3 regions of the Thalassotalea montiporae genome follow, and region 2 is predicted to be linked to each of the others. Evidence: predicted binding sites of a transcription regulator. Region 2 holds the regulator's gene; each other region holds the start of a gene.
What was found. The regulator sigma-54, encoded in region 2, starts transcription at its own class of promoters, with help from an activator protein. The targets are predictions, from matches to a motif close to GTTGGCACGNNNNTNGNNT.
Positions count from the first base shown of each region.

Region 1: ACSLUR_RS16340 (FlgO family outer membrane protein) is a predicted target of sigma-54. The motif match lies at 3,113-3,131, and genes of this name have one in related genera.
Region 3: xdp1 (exosortase-dependent surface protein XDP1) is a predicted target of sigma-54. The motif match lies at 2,068-2,086, and genes of this name have one in related genera.

Region 1 is NZ_JBQRUO010000006.1:239,374-243,863, forward strand. It holds gene ACSLUR_RS16315 (NAD(P)-dependent oxidoreductase) at 1-602, shown strand, start outside; gene ACSLUR_RS16320 (hypothetical protein) at 708-842, shown strand; gene ACSLUR_RS16325 (hypothetical protein) at 937-1,197, opposite strand; tRNA gene ACSLUR_RS16330 (tRNA-Arg) at 1,570-1,646, opposite strand; gene ACSLUR_RS16335 (flagella assembly protein FlgT) at 1,732-2,898, opposite strand; gene ACSLUR_RS16340 (FlgO family outer membrane protein) at 3,186-3,830, shown strand; gene ACSLUR_RS16345 (LPP20 family lipoprotein) at 3,850-4,311, shown strand.
Region 2 is NZ_JBQRUO010000001.1:483,304-487,793, reverse strand. It holds gene rapZ (RNase adapter RapZ) at 1-708, opposite strand, end outside; gene ptsN (PTS IIA-like nitrogen regulatory protein PtsN) at 722-1,174, opposite strand; gene hpf (ribosome hibernation promoting factor) at 1,178-1,465, opposite strand; gene ACSLUR_RS02005 (RNA polymerase factor sigma-54) at 1,493-3,001, opposite strand; gene lptB (LPS export ABC transporter ATP-binding protein) at 3,063-3,797, opposite strand; gene lptA (lipopolysaccharide transport periplasmic protein LptA) at 3,801-4,259, opposite strand; gene lptC (LPS export ABC transporter periplasmic protein LptC) at 4,276-4,490, opposite strand, start outside.
Region 3 is NZ_JBQRUO010000001.1:1,233,621-1,238,110, forward strand. It holds gene prsT (XrtA/PEP-CTERM system TPR-repeat protein PrsT) at 1-1,070, opposite strand, end outside; gene xdp1 (exosortase-dependent surface protein XDP1) at 1,202-2,005, opposite strand; gene ACSLUR_RS05340 (amidohydrolase) at 2,341-4,029, opposite strand; gene lnt (apolipoprotein N-acyltransferase) at 4,153-4,490, opposite strand, start outside.

The DNA.
Region 1 (4,490 bases), on a different contig from region 2:
GCAATATGGCAGCCTATTGGCAAGCTCAACAGGCACAAGACTGGATATTCAAGCGTCGTAAACAAGGTAACAAAGTTACCATTCTAGGGGCTGGTGAAATAGGCTTAGTGGTTGCACGTAAACTCCACCTAAACGGCTACCAGGTCAGTACTTGGAGTCAGACACTTAAATCTGCTGACTATATTGCGCAAAGCTTTGTAGGAGAAAATCAACTTGTCGACAGTGTGCAACAGGCGCACTTTGTCGTGTCGATATTACCAGCGACTAATCAAACCAATGATCTCATTGATGAGCGCGTTTTGTGTGCAATGCCTAAAGATGGGTATTTAATCAATGTTGGTAGAGGTAATGCAGTAGATGAACAAGCCCTTGTTAAAGCGCTAGAGGGTAACGTGATTGCAGGTGCAGCGCTTGATGTATTTAGACAAGAGCCATTACCTAGTCATCATCCATTCTGGAATTTACCGCAGTTAACGGTAACCCCCCATGTTTCAGCGATTACGGATCAACAACAGGTGGTTGAGCAAATAGCTGAAAATTATCAACGTTTTGTTCAAAATAAAGCGCTTATTAATCAAGTCGATGTTAATAAAGGCTATTAATTTGAGCTGCGCAAATAAATGATTGAAATGTCGATTATATTCAGATAAGTTTTTAGGGTTATTAAGTAATAACAATAATAAACAACTTAGTAAGTAGGTTTGCGTATGAATAAACCAACCTCCAAAGGATTTAAGCTTACTACTGTTATTGCTGCTGTTTTTGTATTGGCAGTGTCGGCAGTATTAAGTAACTCATCGGTTGCCGATGATATGGACGTCGTAATAGAACAATCAGAATGAGTGGTCGATTGTTATATTAAAAAGCCCCATTATTTGGGGCTTTTTAATTTATCTATGTCAATAATTTGTCTAATGGAAAATGTTCAATTAGAGGCTAGGTACTTGAACATTCAAGCGAGGCATCTACTTTTGGCTCACGCTCGCTGCGTTTTAATAAGTAAAAGGCATTAATAGCAACAATAATTACATTTGATACCATGCCTTGTGCTACATCAATATGCGTATAATAAACGCCCATCAACACACACCCAACCAAGGTTGCCAGTCTTAGCATTAATATATCTTTGATAAAAAAAGCACCGATACATAAGGCCAGCCCAATCCAGCTAAGTGCGTCAAAGAATAGTGGGTTCATTAGTGTGTGTTACTCCGTTGGTAAATGTTAATTAAAAGTAGCCGCTAAAAGTTGCTCTAGTGGCTTAATTGCGACGCGCATTATCCAGATCGTTTGGTGATAAAACAAACAAATAAAATTGCCTGTGTCGGATTAGAAAAACTAATGTAATTAAGAGATAACTCTAAATGTATTCACCTTGTAACAAAGTGAAATTAAAGTTTTAACTCTATTTGTTTTTAATCATACTGTTTTAACTGGCTTTTATTGATATTTTAAGAGCCAGATATAAGGGCTTATCAGCAAAGCATTTACGCCATTGAAGTGCGTACAATTGCGTTAATAAAATTAGGTTTACTTGGAAAACTCAATAAACAAGAGAAAAACTTGAAGTGGCGTCTCTGGCAGGAGTCGAACCTGCGACCCTTCGCTTAGGAGGCGAATGCTCTATCCAACTGAGCTACAGAGACAGCTCAGTTGAATTTAAACTGTTTATCAATAGTTTACAATGACTAAAACAACTCAATAGGGCAGTGATGGTATTCTGTATTTGCTTTAGGGATCTTGTTTCACGGCGAGATCATTGATTTGAATATTGCCAAGCAAGTTTTGATTAGTGGTTTTTGCGACAGCGCTATCTTGAAATACTTCGCTTACAGTCACCATGTGGCTACTGACATTATACCCCGTGTACATTTTTCCTTGATCGCTTGTGAAACTGTTTAAATGCAGTAAGGAAAATTTATCGCCTAACTTAACGCCTTGGCGTTTGCCCACATTAACAATAACTTCATTACCTTCAACTCTGACAATTCTTGCCCTTGTTTGCTGGCACATTAGGCTTTCATCAATATCAAGTAAGGCGTCATCAAGTGTGCGGTCTAGCATACGGCCGTAGGCGCTTTGCCAAAACGATTGGCCGTTTAGGTCGATCGTTTCTCGCTTACCAAAAGTCCAAGGAGCTTTATTCTGGTAATGGCTATTCCATAATAGTTCACCATTATCAGTACTATATATGTAGAAGGCGGTATCAAAGTGGCGATCGAAGTTATCTTCTTGCCAGAACTGCCATTGGTTTAGTACCTCTCCATCAAACGAAACGTCAGTAACTTCTGTAAAGAGAACAAACTGTGTGTCAAAGCGTTGACCTAATTCAACTGCTAAGTATTTTATTTTTTCTTGGTCAAAGCTACGGTTATAGCGACTAAAAGGGATGCTGCTCTTGTTGGCTAGTTTAATATCAATGTAGCGACTTTTCTCACCAAGCTTGTCAGCAAAGCGAGCAACGAGTTTCTTGTCTAAATTATAAATTTTGCCAATATTTGCTTGTTCACGATGAAGCAGTTGGGCTTTAGTTACTAGCATCGACTTTTTGAAGTCGGCGGCAAAGCATTGCTGCTCTTGTGGAAAAATATCTGCGCGAATCGTTACTTTAAGCATGTCTCCTTGGTAGCTTTCGTCGATTAACTCAATTGAATTCACTGTGCCACTAGCACGAATACTTAGTTCGTCTTGAGTAAGCAAACCGTTGATAACCCGCTGTGCACTGCTCACTGAGGCTCCGGCAACAAGTAATGCTTTTTTTAATGCGTTTTCCATTGCTTCTGTTCGCGCAGTCTCGCGATCATTATTTAAGATGTATGCACTGCCTTGTGATTCATACCACTGAGCAGAGCTCACAAATGAAATTAATATTGATGTGAATAATGCTAAAATTCGCATAACAAGCAATCCAATTGATTGGTGTCCACAATGTCTTGGCATTAAGGTTGCGTTTAATCTTGTGAACACTAAATTAATAACTAGCTAACTAAGTATCACCATCGGCTTAGTAAGCGTCATAAAGCAGACGCTTGTGTTAGCCAATAGCTTACAATTAACTAAGAGTAAGCATGAACTATGCCTGTTCAACCTATCCTAGCAATAATTATTTATTGTTGGCGCGTTTCCTGCATTATTCAAAGCCAAGAAGTCAACGTTAAACTTGTAGTAATAATTGAGGTGTCTCAATGAAAAATTGGCTATTAGCAGCCTGTATTCCTTTACTGGCCTCGTGCTCAATGAATAGTGAGCAAGATTTTTACAGTGTCAGCCATCAGAAAATGGATGAGATAGACAGTTTTGATCTACCCAAGCATGCCATTAATGATGTGGTGAGAGGGCTGGCGTATCAAATGCTGGAGCATAGCTCCTTTGTTTCACCAAAAACTCCAATCGCAGTTACTTCATTTGTTAATTTGGAAGACTTAGAGTCGACTAACTGGCTGGGTAATCAACTATCAGAGAACTTCGTTCATGAGCTGCAACGCCATGGCATGGTAGTGATTGATTACAAAACAACAGGACATATCCGAGTAACAAAAGATGGCGATTATGTTTTTAGTCGCGACTGGAAAGAGTTACCAGAGCGACAAATTATTGACTACGTAGTGACCGGAACCATGATGGAGCAAGAAACGGGTATATTAGTTAATGCTCGAATGATCGGAATGCAATCTCGTGTCGTTGTCGCCAGTGCTCAATCATTTATACCAAAATGGGTGATCGGTGATGAAGTTTATCGCGATGAAAATGTGCGGTTGAAAGATGGCATGATAATTCGCACCAGTGAGAACTTGGCTGAAGAGGCCCGCGCTGTTCGAATACAGCAATAGATAGTGGCAGGGTGAGATAATGAAACTTATCAATATTGCGTTGGCGCTAGTTGTAGCTGTTACCGTTTCTGCTTGTACATCTATTTATGATAAGCATGTGCAGTGGCAACCAGTGAAGCCAGAGGTCTTTCCTGTTGTCACCGCTGTTGGCTATGCGCCAATCAGTTTGCAAAAGTCAGAGCATGAAACACAACGTATGCTAATGGCAATTAAAGCATCAAAACTTGCCGCTTATGCGGAATTAGCTGAACAGGTATATGGTCAACAAGTTGCCTCTAATATGACTATGGGTGACTTACTTATCGAAAATCATCAACTCAAAGCGTCAGTTCATGGTGTTATTCGGGGGGCTAAAGTGATAAAGAGTTATCCTGTGGGTGATACGTACGCAACTGAGTTAAGTATCGACTTTAAAGATGTTTATGAGATATATATAGCATCTACGAGAAAACAAGAAATAAAAGACGTTATCTATTACTAGTATCGACACTTTATTATAAAAAAGCCGTATTAACCTTTATCTGTGTTAATACGGCTTTTTTACATCTAATTTTACTGGTTTACCACAAAATCAATCAATAATTGCGCGCTTTGCGTGAAATTAAACCGAACAAATAAAAATATCAAAAAACTTTCAAAAAGGTGTTGACGCCCAGCTAA
Region 2 (4,490 bases):
ATTTCGCTCTAGGTGCGGCAACCAAGTCATTAAAAAACTATTAATTTGCCAAACAAACTTAGTGACAATCGGCTGGCTGGCGAGAAAGTCACGGACGGGTTGATCTAAGCCAGTTTGCGATTTTAACTCTTTGTCCCAGAATGGGTTAGGTAGAAATCGTGCATCAAACACGTAATCAGCATCTGCAGGAATACCGTGTTTAAAGCCAAAGGATTCAAACACTAGCACCATAGCCCCTGTTTTCTTACCGAGTATACGTTCACGTACGAGATCGGCTAACTGGTGTGGCGAGAGCTGGCTAGTATTCATATATAAATCAGCGCGAGTTGAAACAGGCTCAAGCAGTTTTTTCTCTAATTCTAGCGCTTGATCAAGTGCAATATTTTGTCTGATCAGTGGATGCAAGCGGCGTGTTTCACTAAAACGCCGGATCAGGTCGTTATCGTTCGCATCAAGATACAGAATGGTCAGCTCTACGGCAGCAGGCAGATAATCAAGAATCTCATGAACGTCTTTGGGCTCAGCAGGCAAATTACGTACATCGAGCGATACACCAACGTTTTCGTATTCGTTAATTACTGTATGGGTAAGCGCGGGTAGCAAGTTTACTGGAATATTATCAACGCAGTAGTATCCTAAATCTTCTAAAACTCTGAGCGCAACTGATTTGCCAGAGCCTGAACGACCACTGACGATAATAAGTTTCATAGTGTGCTTACCGTTATTCCGCTTGGTTAATCAACTCGTAAAGCTCATGATTACTAGTACATTTACGAATTTTTTTATTGATTTGTTTGTTGCTCAGCAGCTTAGCAATACTTTGCAGTGTGGATAAGTGATCTTTACAACAGTCTTCAGGCACAAATAACGCCACGAAGATATCAACAGCGCGGTTATCAATCGCATCAAACGCCACTGGCTGTTCAGTGGTCATCAGTACTGCCACAACTTGATTCGTGCCAGTAAGGCGACCGTGTGGTATTGCAATACCATTGCCAATGCCTGTGCTGCCCATTTTTTCACGAGCCAGCAAACTTTGCAGCAATTCAAATGTTGAGTGTTCAGGAATGTGACTAGTTGCAATACTGCAAATTTGCTCGAGGATTTTCTTTTTGCTTGACAGTGGGACTGCACAGGATGTGCAGTCCTCGGTTAGTATATCTTGCAGCTTCATAGTTTAATGCTGAGTAATTTTACCTTTGTATTTAAGGATTTGGCGGTCAAGTTTATCAATGAGCGAGTCAATTGATGCGTACATGTCTTGATTTTGTGCTGAGGCGTGAACCTCTGTGCCGTTGAGGTGAACTGTCGCCTCGGCTTTTTGGTTTAATTTTTCTACGGTAAGAACGACGTATACATTGTTGATGTGATCGAAATGTCGCTCCAGCTTTGCAAACTTAGTGTTAACGAAATCGCGTAATGAATCTGTCACTTCTACGTGGTGGCCTGATAAATTAATTTGCATAAGCTTTATTCCTCATTGCTTGAATACTTAAAGTAGACTTTTTCTTTGATTTGACGGTGGAATAGATAAGGACTCTCGGTACTTAGCTATTGTCCGTCGCGCAACATTAATCCCTTGCTCTGCTAATAGTTCCGCCATTTTGCTATCACTTAATGGTTTCGATGGAGTTTCTGCTGAGACAAGCTTTTTAATTAATGCTCTGATAGCAGTAGATGAACATTCCCCCCCATTTTCCGTACTAACATGACTAGAAAAGAAGTACTTTAATTCGAAAATACCTCTAGGCGTGTGCATGAACTTTTGCGTGGTTACACGCGATATGGTTGACTCATGCATATCAACCGCTTCTGCGATGTCGTTTAACACCATCGGGCGCATCGCTTCTGGCCCGTATTCAAAAAAGCCTTGCTGACGCTGAACAATACAGTTTGACACTTTCAGCAGCGTTTCGTTGCGGCTTTCTAAACTTTTAATGAACCATTTGGCTTCTTGCAGGTTTGAACGGATAAACTGATTATCGTCCGATGACTTCATACTTTTGGTCATCGCTGCGTATTGCTGATTAATTGATAATCTTGGTGCTGTACTTGGATTAAGCTCAACCACCCAGCGACCATTTTTCTTTTCCACAGAAACATCTGGGATAACGTACTGATCATCACCTTGCACTACCGCATCACCAGGTCTTGGGTTTAATGATTGGATCAGGCGCAGTGCCTCGCGCAGCTGGTCTTCCTTGAGCTTGGTTTTTCGCATTATTTGACGATAGTCACGATTACCCAATAAATCAATGTGCTCGCTAATGATCAGCTTACTTTCTGCTAAATACGGTGTGTCGTTATCAAACTGATTCAATTGAATCAATAAACATTCAGGAATAGAGCGCGCTGCCACCCCAATAGGATCGAACATATTAATACGCTTTAATACCGCTTCAACTTCATCAAGTTCAACTTCTTCAAGACCTAGACTTTCCAAAATATCTTCGGCAGAAACAGTTAGGTAACCAGCATCGTCAACGGCATCGATAATTGCCATAGCAATGGCTTCATCGGTTTCACTAAAGGGTGTTAGCTCCATTTGCCAGCGCAAGTGGTCTTGAATAGAATCGGTGGTTTCACCTTGATAAACGTAGTCATCACTGCCTGCAGTGCCAATGCCTGAGCTACTTACACCTGCACTAAATGACTCATCCCAAGTGGTATCAATACTCAACTCTTCTGGAATGTCATTTTTTTCCATCGCCTCGGTAGTGCTGACTTCATCAGCGGTAGGCATAGCATCTTCAGAACCATCTGTTGTCACCTGCTCAGTCGTTGCCGTAGCAGAATAAGCATCGTCAATAGACTCGCTGTCACTACTTTCCGATGAGGCACTCGCCGACTCATCCACTTCAAGCAGTGGATTGCTTTCCAGCGCTTCTTGAATCTCTTGTTGAAGGTCTAATGTTGATAATTGTAGTAACTTGATAGCCTGCTGAAGTTGCGGCGTCATCGTAAGTTGCTGACCAATTTTTAACTGCAATGATGGACGCATTTAAGTCTAACGGTTTCCTTTTGTTGTGTTCTTTTATTCAAGTAAAACGCTAATGATTTAACTATAGCGTGAATTGCTCACCTAGGTATACATCTCTTACTTGCTGATTCGCCAAAATTTGTTCTGAATCACCTTCAGCGATTAATTCTCCGTGACTAACGATATATGCATGCTCACACACATCAAGTGTTTCGCGAACATTGTGGTCAGTGATCAAAACGCCAATGCCACGTTGCTTTAAATGCAAAATAATCTTTTTAATATCGCCAACTGAAATTGGGTCAACACCGGCAAAAGGTTCATCTAGCAAAATAAACAATGGGTCGGCTGCTAACGCTCTGGCAATCTCAACACGACGACGTTCACCACCCGATAAACTCATGCCCGTATTATCTCTTATATGGCCGATATTGAATTCTTCAATAAGCAATTCGAGTTTTTCTTCACGCTCAACTTCCGTTAAGTCTTTGCGTGTTTGCAAGATCGCCATGATGTTTTGATAAACCGTCAGTTTGCGAAAAATAGACGCTTCTTGCGGCAAATAGCCAATACCGCGACGCGCGCGCTCATGCATAGGCAACAAAGTTAAATCATCTGCCCCTAAAGTGATTTCACCGCTATCGTTCGGCACTAAGCCAACAATCATATAAAACGACGTGGTTTTACCCGCACCATTAGGGCCAAGTAAACCCACAATTTGTCCAGTACTGACCGACAAGCTGACATTTTTAACAACCTGTCGACCTTTATAAGCTTTTGCTAAGCCAGACGCGGTAAGTGTTACTTCTTGTGTCATCGGCTATTTATCACTTTTTGCTTTAGGTTTTAAAATGGTGGTTACCGACTGGTTACTGCCACCCTCTGCTTCCAATTGTTCAGTTAGCGTGTTGTATACGATTTTCTCACCGCTAACTTCACTACCAGCTTGCGTCAACAATGCATTGCCCGAGATGGTGATAGTGAACGTTAATGGTTCATATTTAATTTCATTGGCTTGCAAACGAATCTTACTGCCATCTTCAAGCAGTTGTTCAAATGTTGCTGGTTGCCCTTTAGCAACATAGGTTTGCACGTCTTGATCTTTTTGACTAAAAACTTGCACGAGGTCAGCTTTAATTTTCAATGAACCTTGTGAAATCACTACATCATCTAAGTAGCTGGCAATTTTGTTCTTTAAGTCACCTGCTTGACGCCCCGCCGAGATATGAATTTCTTGCTCAAGGTCAATTTTTGCAGCAAGTGTCGGAGTGCTGATCACACTCGCGACCGCTAGGCTAGCTAGCAGCTTTTTTATAAATAGTTTGTACATGCTCGGTCAATGTCATTTGTTTAGTGTTTAAGTCTATAATCAGCCCAGAACCATACATAGTAAAGTCTTTTCCCTGAATCAATATGGTTTGATCAGAGCTAATAATATTGGTATTCAAATCCAGTTCTAAATATTTACAGTGAATTTCCTTAATCAAACTGTCTGGCTCTGTCGCCATTA
Region 3 (4,490 bases), 750 kb from region 2:
CGCTCTAATAGCTCTTGAGCCTTGTCGACTTTACCTAGCTGCAGATATATCGCACTTAGCATATTAAGCCCAGCAACGTCATTAGGTTGGTAACTAGTGTAGAAAGCGAGCTCATTTTGTGCGAGCTCCAAGTTACCTTGCATAAGAGCCGCAGCCCCTGAAATATAAGCTAAAGATGCATTACTGCTTTTTTGTGCTTCTGTTAGTAAAGACAGCTTTGCGCTGATATCTTCAAGTACTTGTTGTGCTTCATCGAGTTGATTAGTACGCGTTAACAGCTGGCTTTTCAATAAGCGGGCATAGGGGTCATTCGGTGTAAGCTCGATAATGGTTTCAACTAACTTTAATGCTTTTTCGTGTTGCTTTTCATCGGTGTATTTGTGCGCTAATGCGCGCATTACGATAGGGTCGTCAGGAGCCAACTGATGTGCTCTTTCTAAATTTTCTAACGCCTCGCGTGTATTACCTTTAGCTGTAAAATAATCAGCTCTAAGCTTCCATGTTTTATTATTCTCAGGAACAAGCGTTGTTAGTAGCGTGATATACTGCCAAGCTTGCTCAAATGAGCGCTCGGCAATGAAAAAATTAGCAAGAGAACTAATTACGCCTATATCTTTGGGGCTTAGCTTTTCAGCCTGCTTTAGTGCTCCTAATGCTTGCTCATATTTTTCTAACGCAATGAATGCATTACTTTTAACTTGCAAAGTAGCGACTTGATTTTTTTTGTTTAATGTAAGGCTACCTAATAAATCAATTAGCTCTTGGTTTTTACCTAACAGTAACATTGCTCTTACTTGCTCAAAGATAAACTGGTTCGCGTCAGCACCCGCAGCAAGTGCGTCATTAAATTCTTGAATACCTTCTAAATATAACCCCTTGCGCAAGAGTACTCTGCCCATAAGTACTTTGGCTGGCAAATTTTCACCATTATTATTTAGCGTGTTTTTTAAGTGGATGTATGCCGCTTCAATATCATCGACTTGATACGCGCTAATTGCTTTTTCAAGATCGTTTGATGCAAGTATTGAAAAACTAGCAAGCAAAGGTAATAGAGCAAAACTTCGGAGCATGGGATAACCTAACAATAAACAGCTAACTTAATATTAGTATGTGTGATTCTAACTTAAAATAAAAAAAGATGGCGTTAGCCATCTTTTGTCAAAGCATCAACCCAACGAGTTACACTGAGTTATATCTGCATTTATTTATTAATTTTTCTTCTGGCTAAAGCAACTAGCGCAACTATCATCAAAGCAAGTGGTGCTGGCTCAGGAATAGAGGTGCCTGGTTTGTTTGGTTTGGTTGTAGTAAAACCAAGGCTAGCTAATTTGAAACCATCATTACTTTCTAAGCTAGCATCACCACCAAAATGATGATTAAATGCACCTACGATCCACCTTGTTGAGCTGGCAGAGCTCAAATCTTCACCAGCTTCAGAAGTGAATGAGTTAACATAATAGCTGCCACTATTTCCCATAAATTGACCGTAGCCTGAACTTAACGAAAAGTTATTGTCTACCTGACTCCACGTTTTATCGGCTAAATCTCCTGTTGTAACTGCCGCCACAGATACCTGAGTTGAACTTGCACCATACTGCAAGTAGCCTGAAGTAATTGAATTCAACGTAACGCTCAAATCACCAAAATCAAGCAAGAAGAAATCGTAATCACGCTCGTTTGGATTGGATTGATAGTTATCGGCGGTGTGGCCATCCCCAGAAGTGTCATTAGAAATACCTAAGCCTCCTGGATAGTCACCAATTTCTGCAGCCTCTATCAGTAAATCAGTGGAAGAGCCATCAGCACTTTTTGTATCAGCCCATGCAGTAATTGTTAGTGTTTGAGTTTCACCATTAGCACTAAAATTCTTGGTAAAGCTATTGCCAAAACCCGAACCATTTTGTGTTGCGTTCTCAACGTTCAATGTTAATGTGCTCGCATTAGCGAACGAACTAGCTACGACAACTAGTCCTGAAAGTATCCATTTACTTGGCTTTAGAAACATACTGAACTCCGTATTCAGAAAACTTTATTTAGTTTTAATTAGCGCCGTTAATTTTTTGTTTAATGCAATTAATATGCAAATTATAAAAAATCTATATTTTACATAAGTCTATGTTTGCTTGTTAGCTAGCCACAGCATTAATTGTAAAGCACTTTGACACATAGTATGACAATTGCTTTGGCAACTAATGACGTAATATTAACATTGTTGTGACATTGTTTTAATAGAGAGAACTTACGATTTTTCATAAATTGTTTGTTATATGCATTTTCAATTATTTGGACGATCAATTTTATTATTGAAAAATACTTAATCCAGAAACACCTGATACAAGCCTATTTCGTGAAAACTGGTTTCCCAGCCACCCAAGTTGCAAGCACTTTGTTTTGCCAAATCGTACTAGGTTCCTGAGCAAACAAATCTTCTTTGATGAGAATAAAGTCAGCTTGTTTACCAGCTTCCAAGCTACCTAGCATAACTTCTTGATGGCCAGCATAAGCGGCGTCAATCGTGAAACTTTTTAGGGTTTCTACCGTGGTTAGAGCCTCTTCCGAAATCCAGCCTCCTAACGGTTGGTTGTTTCTGTCTTGACGAGTAATTGATGCGTGAAGGCCATAAAATGGATTGGTTGGCTCTACGGGGAAATCTGAGCCATTGGCAATACGAGCACCAGCGTTAAGTAAGCTGCGCCAAGCATAGGCACCTTTGAGTCGTTCTTTGCCTATTCTGTCTTGCGCCATATTTTTATCGCTGGTCGCATGAGTGGCTTGAATAGACGCAATAACATTTAGCTTCGCAAATTTTGGAATATCATCGAGTCGAAGTACTTGTGCATGTTCAATGCGATGACGCATTTTCTGGCTGCCGGATTGCTCAATCAGTTTGGCATAGTGATCAAAGGTTAAGGTATTGGCATGATCGCCGATCGCATGAGTATTTACCTGATAGCCTTTAGCCATAGCTGTGCGAATATAGTGTGCTAAATCTGTATCTTTATGCAGTAATATCCCTTTAGTTCCCGGTTGATCAGAGTAGTCTTCATGCAATGCTGCACCGCGACTCCCCAATGCACCATCAGATTGTATTTTTACGCTATTAAATTGAAAGAAATGATCGTCTGAGGCGTATTGGCCGTCACCCAGCTTTTGTTGCCAGCCAGGGCTTGGTAGGTAGAGCATGGCATTTACGCGAATGGGCATTTGTTTATTGTTTGCTAACTCTTGATAAAGCTCAATGTGCTCTGCGGTCACGCCTGCATCATGAACACTGGTCAAGCCAACTTTTGCTAGTGCCTTCATGGCTTTGACTAGAACACGCTTTTGCTCTGCTTTAGACAGGGGCGGAATTTTTTCTGTGATCAAATTCATCGCGTAATCAATGAATATACCTGTTGGCTTGCCTTGGCTATCTTTAATAATTTCGCCACCAACAGGGGCTTTAGTCTCTTTGGTAATACCAGCGAGTGCCATTGCTTTGCTGTTAGCCCAGCCAGCATGACCGTCGACACGACCTAAGAATACCGGAGTGTCTGGAAATAGCTTATCGAGTGATGCAGCCGTTGGAAATTGATCAACTGGCCATTGTACTTGGTTCCAGCCTCGCCCTTGTATCCAACGCTGTTCAGGATTTTTATCACGATACGCTTTAACGCGCGCAACAGCTTCTTGTTCACTTTTGGAATTGACCAAGTCCACTTGCATTAGGCTTAAGCCGTAATTTAAGACATGACCATGGGCGTCAATTAAGCCCGGCAATAGTGTATTTCCTTGCCCATCGATAAGTTTTACTGAGCTATGGATGATGCTTGGCTTAGCGGCATAAATATTGTCAATTTTATCGTCAGTAAACTCAATGGCAGAGAATTCTGTCAGCTTTCCATCGTTGATGGTATAGCCTTTAACATTGTGAATTAGCGTTGTGGTTGCGTTGGCTGATGTTACACCAGTCACTGACGTTAGCAGAGTTGCCGACGATAAAAGCAGGGCAGATAGACGGCGCAGATTAAACCTTGAGGTCAAGCTCATAGTGGCTCACTTATTGTTATTCCTTTTAGCGTTTCATCATATGATCAAATATCCATCAAGCAAAGAAAAAAGCAATAAGTGACTGTATTAGAAACTATGTTAGGAATAGCAGCAGCTTTTTGACTAAAGTTTTGTTTTTCGACTGACGCTAATGATAAGTAAAAATAAAAGTGTTGCCAGAATATAGGTTGGATAGCGCTGATATTGGCTGAACGGGGTGTAACCTGTTACTAGCGCTACATCGGCTTTAAGTACCTGTTCTTCAAACTGTGGAATGCGAGCAATAAACTGACCTTGATGATCAACCGCTGCGGTTACGCCAGTATTGGTTGAACGGACTAATGGGCGACCAAATTCTAAGGCGCGCATTTGTGCGATTTCCATATGCTGGTGTGGGCCGTGAGAGGTGCCAAACCAAGCGTCGTTACTAACGGTCAGCAACATGTCAGTGTCAGCTTTAA